Parasedimentitalea psychrophila: one gene and its partner. The protein of the gene in region 1 interacts with the protein of each later gene in a pairwise test. Links are inferred from orthologs where the notes say so. Each region holds a gene or a part of one and is shown on either strand. Other genes may lie near its edges. The genes, in order: dnaA and QPJ95_RS15560.

Region 1 (3,152 bases):
GATCAATCCGGGTTGGCTGGCATTGCGCGTCAGAGATACAAACCCGAGAGTAAGGTCCAATACCATGGCAAATACACCACAAGCAAAAAAGCGCGCCCGTCAGAACGAGAAGCGTTTTACTGTCAACAAAGCCCGTCGTTCGCGCATCCGCACCTTCCTGCGTACTGTCGAAGAAGCCATCGAATCAGGCGACAAGGAAGTGGCCGCTGCAGCTCTGCGCGCGGCTCAGCCTGAACTGATGCGCGGCGTCACCAAGGGCGTTTACCACAAGAACACTGCATCGCGTAAAGTCTCGCGCCTAGCAGCCCGCGTTAAATCGCTGGGTTGATTCCCTAGGGGTGATTCCCTGAGTTTTGGTTCCTGGACCAAGTATGACTATACGTCAAAGGCGCTGCAATTTGCAGCGCCTTTGCTTTTTTGTCACGCTCTTTGAGCTGTCCAAAGGGCCAGAGAGATTCTTTATCCACAATCTCCGAGTCAACATCAGAGTTTCATTGATGGCCGGTGCGCTATGTTGCTACCAATAGTACAGCGATTCATTCGCTGGGGGGACTAGGCTGCTCGCGACTTTCCTGATGGGCATCAGGAAATCTTTCGTGACTTAAAAATTCGGATGCGTACTCTAATTTATTGAGCGCAGATTGAATGCAACTGCCTCGGGTGATTCCGGGTGGCAGCCTTGTCGCATTGTAAGTGCGTAAAATTGACTAAATCCATGTGGAAACATGGGTGTTTTTGCTTTGCGAATGTCAAAGAAACTGTCCCGTAGGGAACGGTGTAGATCAGTTTAATGCTGGCCTGTGCCTGGGATAGTTATGTTTTATTGGCGTTTGCTGAGACTGTAGGGCGAGTGCTGGGCTGGTAAAGCCATTAATTCGGGATGTATGAGGCGCGGAATGACAGAAGATAAATGGAGCCAACTGAGACAACGGTTGCTCAAGACAATTGGCCAAAACAATTATACCACGTGGATTGAGCCACTTGAGTTTGATGTATTGGAAGGCGGAGTGGCTATATTCCACGTACCAACCAATTTCATGGGAAATTACGTTAGCCAAAACTTTGCAGATTTGATTCTGCATGAATTCAGCCTGTCCGGTGAACCGGTGCAGCGTTTGTCATTCAAAGTTGCTGCCAATTCGCCGGTCCGTCCGGCCCGCGCCCCTGAGCGTGCCGAAGAGCCTTATCTGGAATTGGCCGATCGGAACGTCGAGCTGGAGAATTCTGCTCCGCGTGCTGCCAGCGCGACTCTGGCCAAAATGGAAACACTGCAGGCCGCGCCGCTTGATCCGCGTTTCACATTCGACAGCTTTGTCGTTGGCAAGCCCAACGAGTTGGCCCACGCCGCCGCGCGCCGGGTTGCCGAGGGTGGTCCCGTCACCTTCAATCCGCTGGTGCTCTATGGGGGTGTTGGTCTTGGTAAGACCCACCTGATGCATGCCATCGCCTGGGAGCTGATCGCCCGCAAGCCCGACCTCAATGTGCTGTATCTGTCGGCAGAACAATTCATGTACCGCTTTGTGCAGGCCCTGCGCGAACGTCGCATGATGGATTTCAAACACCTGTTCCGGTCAGTTGACGTGCTGATGGTGGATGACGTTCAGTTTATCGCTGGCAAGGGATCGACACAGGAAGAGTTCTTTCACACCTTCAACGCGCTGGTGGATCAGAACAAGCAGATCATTATTTCAGCCGACCGCGCCCCGGGTGAGATCAAAGATCTGGAAGACCGGGTGAAGTCGCGGCTGCAATGTGGTCTGGTGGTCGATCTTCATCCCACCGACTATGAGCTGCGTCTTGGCATTCTGCAGACCAAGGTAACGCAATACGGCACCTCTTATCCGGGTCTTCAGATTGCCGATGGGGTGCTGGAGTTCCTGGCCCATCGCATTTCCACCAATGTGCGGGTGCTGGAGGGCGCTTTGACCCGTCTGTTCGCCTTTGCCTCGCTGGTTGGGCGCGAGATTGACATGGATCTGACCCAGGATTGCCTGGCCGACGTGCTGCGCGCCTCGGAGCGAAAAATCACCGTTGAAGAGATCCAGCGCAAAGTCTCCGACTACTACAATATCCGCATGTCTGACATCATTGGCCCCAAGCGGCTGCGCTCCTTTGCCCGTCCGCGTCAGGTGGCGATGTATCTGTCCAAGCAGCTGACCAGTCGGTCGCTGCCGGAAATTGGTCGCCGTTTTGGCGGCCGGGATCACACCACGGTGATGCACGGCGTCAAGCGCATCGAGGAGTTGAAGCAAACGGATGGTCAGATTGCTGAAGACGTCGAAATGCTGCGCCGCGCGCTGGAAGCATAAAATCCTTTGATTTGACGGCCCCGGAGAGATCCGGGGCCGTTTTTTCGTGCGGTAAGGCAACGATTGCCCGGCAATGAGGTGACATCGATGGTGTGCCCCCTTGACGGGGTGGCCATTCCACTGAACAAATCCATGAAAAGCCTTGTGCCGGTTGGGTAAAACGTTAGTTTGCCCTTCCCGGCCATTCGAAGAGGATTGAGGGAATGAAGATCAGTATCGAACGTGGTGCCCTGCTGAAGGCAGTGTCACAGGCCCAGTCAGTTGTGGAGCGCCGCAACACCATCCCGATTCTCGCCAATGTTTTGATCGAGGCCGAAGGGGAGCATGTGCAATTCCGCGCCACCGATCTGGATATCGAAGTGGTCGACAAAGCGGTTGCTCAGGTAGAACGCGCTGGTGCCACCACAGTGTCAGCCACCACCCTGCATGAAATTGTCCGCAAACTGCCCGATGGGGCCTTGGTTTCCCTGACAGCTGACGCGGCCACCGGACGGTTGACGGTTGAGGCCGGACGGTCCAATTTCTCATTGGCGACGCTGCCGCGTGAGGATTTCCCGGTGATGGCGTCATCTGAATATCAGTCCAATTTCACCGCGCCTGCCGGCATGCTGCGTCGGTTGTTTGATAAATCCAAGTTTGCGATCTCGACCGAGGAGACCCGTTACTATCTGAACGGTGTGTACATGCACACGGCGGATGGGGCGGATGGCAAGGCATTGCGCTGTGTGGCCACCGATGGTCACCGTCTGGCCCGCATCGATGCGGATCTGCCGGCCGGCGCGATGGATATGCCTGGCGTCATTGTTCCTCGTAAAACCGTCGGCGAGTTGCGTAAGCTGCTGG
Region 2 (3,163 bases), 1.7 Mb from region 1 along the record:
CACCCTGATGGATTTCATGACTGTCACCGTGATGCGCAACGCCGGGTTTGAGGCCTTCGACAATATCGCCGGTGGCGAAACTGCGGGCATTCCCTTTGCTGCACTGGTGGCAGAACGTATGGCGCTGCCAATGACCTATGTGCGCAAAAAGCCCAAAGGCTACGGTCGGAATGCCCGCATCGAAGGCGTGATGCGCGAAGGCGAACGGGTTCTGCTGGTCGAAGACATGACCACTGACGGCGGCTCAAAACTATCCTTTGTCGATGCCATTCGCGAAACCGGAGCCACCTGTGGCCATACGGCGGTGATCTTTTACTATGACATATTCCCCGAAACGATCCAAAAACTGGGCGATCACGGGGTTCAGTTGCATTATCTCTGCACCTGGTGGGACGTTCTGGCCGAGGCCCGCGCGCAACAGTCTTTCAGCATCGAAACACTGGACGAGGTCGAGACCTTCCTGAAAGCCCCCCGTGCCTGGCAGGACGCGCATAAATCCGCCTGAGCTCAAACTAGTCGGGGGCAGCCTCCCTGTGGATAACGCCCCCGACTCGCAAATCTGCCACAAAATCGCCTCAACAATTCGCGGTTGTTGAGTTTCCCCCCACATCATGTAGAGTTTCACAATTGGTCCACAAAACATCCACAGGGTTTTCCCCAGTGGCTGCGCAGTTATCCCCATAGGGCCCACAGAAAACATACATGTCGCATCCGACGGGCCTTCGGCCTACTGACTATAGCTCAGACCACGAGAGCACACATGAACGAACTGACCCCATTCGACGGCCATCAGCCGCCCGCCTTGATGCCCGATCAATTGCCCGCCAACGCCGAGACTGCGCCGGAAAGCCCGATGCCGCATTCGGTGGAGGCCGAACAGCAACTTCTGGGAGCGATTCTGACCAACAACGATGTCTTTGACCGCATTGCGTCGATCATCAGCGCTGAACATTTCTACGATCCGGTGCACGCCCGCATCTATGAAATTGCCGCGGCGCGGATCTCCAAGAACACGCTGGCCTCGCCGGTGACGCTCAAGGCCTTCATGGAGGAAGATGAGGGGCTCAAGGAACTGGGCGGCCCCGCCTATCTGGCCAAGCTGGCCGGCGCCTCGATCTCGGCTTTTGCGGTGCGCGACTATGCGCAGATGATCTATGATCTGGCGATCCGCCGCGAGCTGATCGGGCTGGGGCAGGATATTGCCGACAAGGCCCGTCGCGTCGATGTCGAGTCCGAACCCAGAGAGCAAATCGTCGAAGCCGAACAGTCGCTGTATAAACTGGCGGAACAAGGCCAGACCGAAAGCGGTTTCAAATCCTTCCTCAAAGCGGTGACCGAGGCGGTCAACGTCACCAACGCAGCCTATCAGCGTGGCGGCGGCATGGCCGGCATTTCCACCGGTCTGGTCGATCTGGACAAACAGCTGGGCGGCTTGCACCCATCGGATTTGCTGATCCTGGCGGGGCGTCCCTCGATGGGCAAAACCTCGCTGGCCACCAACATCGCCTATAACGTCGCCAAGGCCTATAAGCGCGGCATCCGGCCCGACGGCACCGAAGGTGCCATTGATGGCGGCGTGGTTGGCTTTTTCAGCCTCGAGATGAGCGCCGAACAGCTGGCGGGCCGTATTTTGGCCGAAGCCTCGGAAATCTCGTCACACAAGATCCGCCAAGGTGACATGACCGAGGCCGAGTTCCGCAAGTTCGTCGAGGCCGCCAAAACGCTGGAAAGCTGCCCGCTGTTCATTGATGACACGCCCGCCCTGCCGATCTCGCAATTGGCCGCCCGCGCCCGTCGCCTGAAACGCACCCACGGGCTGGATCTACTGGTGATCGACTACCTGCAGCTTTGCCGTGGTACAGCTGAAAACCGGGTCAACGAAATTGGTGAAATCTCCATGGGGATGAAGGCCATCGCCAAGGAATTGCAGATCCCGGTGATCGCCCTGTCGCAGCTGTCACGTCAGGTGGAAAACCGCGAAGACAAACGGCCACAACTGTCTGACCTTCGCGAATCCGGCTCGATCGAGCAGGATGCCGACGTGGTGATGTTTGTCTACCGCGAGGAATATTACAAAGAACGTGAAAAGCCCGGCGATCACGAGCTGGACAAGATGGAAGAGTGGAAAGAGGCGATGGAACGGCTGCATGCCCGTGCCGAAGTCATCGTTGGCAAACAGCGCCACGGCCCCATCGGCATTATTGATCTGTCGTTCGTGGCTGAGTTCACCCGCTTTGGCAACCTTGCCAAAACCTGGCAGAACGGTCCGCGCGAAGAGGAATACTGATCCCACGCCGTGCGCCTTGACCGCATCATGGTCAGGGCGCACGGCCTGGCAAAGACTTGACGCCAGCGAAAGACCCTGCACAACTGCGCCTATTGCACTCCAGGGGATTTCCAAAAATGAGCATTCACACCTTTATGGCCGCCTATAAGCGGGTCTGGGAAGCAAAAGACCCAGCCGGTTTTGCCGCCCTGTTCACCCCGGATGGCCGCTACCACAATACCCCGTTCCAAGTGCAATCCGGCCCTTCGGAGCTGGCCGCCTATTGGCAACGTATTCTGCTACAGGACGGTATTTCTCTGTCTTACAAGGTCTTGGGTGAATCCTCTGATGGCGGGGTCGCCCATTGGAATGTGACCTATCAGGTCACCAGCGAAGAGCTGTTTCAAATCTGGGCCGCCTCAACCGGCACCGGTTTGCCCGACCGCCGCCCTGGTGACCCTCTGCCCCGAATGGAGCTGGACGGAACCCTTGTTGCCGAGCTTGACGATCAGGGTCTGGCCACAACCGTGCGCATCTGGTGGCATTCAATGCCACAGCCCAACGAAGGGCCGCCAACGGGCACATGAATGCGCGACACACTGACCGGCAACTGTAGCCTGCAAACTGATTACCGCGACTATTCCCCCCTTGACCCCTGCCCCGCGCATGTCATGAACAAATCATGAGTACAGCAAAACTATCAATCAATCTGGATGCCCTGGCAACCAACTGGCGCAACCTTGATGCCCTCAGCGCGGGCGAGACCGCCGCCGTGGTCAAAGCCAACGGCTATGGCTTGGATACTGGCCGTGTGGGCCAGGCCCTGGCCAAGGCCGGCGCCCGCAACTTCTTTGTTGCCGTCGCCGAAGAAGGCGTCGCATTGCGCCGCGCCCTTGG

Evidence for each region.
Region 2: the proteins of dnaA (region 1) and QPJ95_RS15560 interact in binary tests that used the Escherichia coli proteins (3 or more experiments, as listed by UniProt). The link is inferred for Parasedimentitalea psychrophila from one-to-one orthologs.

The regions. Positions count from the first base shown.
Region 1 is NZ_CP127247.1:1,491,196-1,494,347, reverse strand. The notes cover bases 275-3,102. They hold dnaA (chromosomal replication initiator protein DnaA), read left to right. Parts: upstream 275-896; coding sequence 897-2,309; downstream 2,310-3,102. Other genes in these bases: dnaN (DNA polymerase III subunit beta), read left to right, coding at 2,513-3,102; rpsT (30S ribosomal protein S20), read left to right, coding at 275-328. Also shown: more of rpsT, read left to right, coding at 65-274; more of dnaN, read left to right, coding at 3,103-3,152. UniProt on the Escherichia coli protein: Plays an essential in the initiation and regulation of chromosomal replication. Binds in an ATP-dependent fashion to the origin of replication (oriC) to initiate formation of the DNA replication initiation complex once per cell cycle.
Region 2 is NZ_CP127247.1:3,189,023-3,192,185, reverse strand. The notes cover bases 185-3,023. They hold QPJ95_RS15560 (replicative DNA helicase), read left to right. Parts: upstream 185-760; coding sequence 761-2,287; downstream 2,288-3,023. Other genes in these bases: alr (alanine racemase), read left to right, coding at 2,949-3,023; QPJ95_RS15555 (nuclear transport factor 2 family protein), read left to right, coding at 2,404-2,853; QPJ95_RS15565 (orotate phosphoribosyltransferase), read left to right, coding at 185-505. Also shown: more of QPJ95_RS15565, read left to right, coding at 1-184; more of alr, read left to right, coding at 3,024-3,163. UniProt on the Escherichia coli protein: The main replicative DNA helicase, it participates in initiation and elongation during chromosome replication. Travels ahead of the DNA replisome, separating dsDNA into templates for DNA synthesis.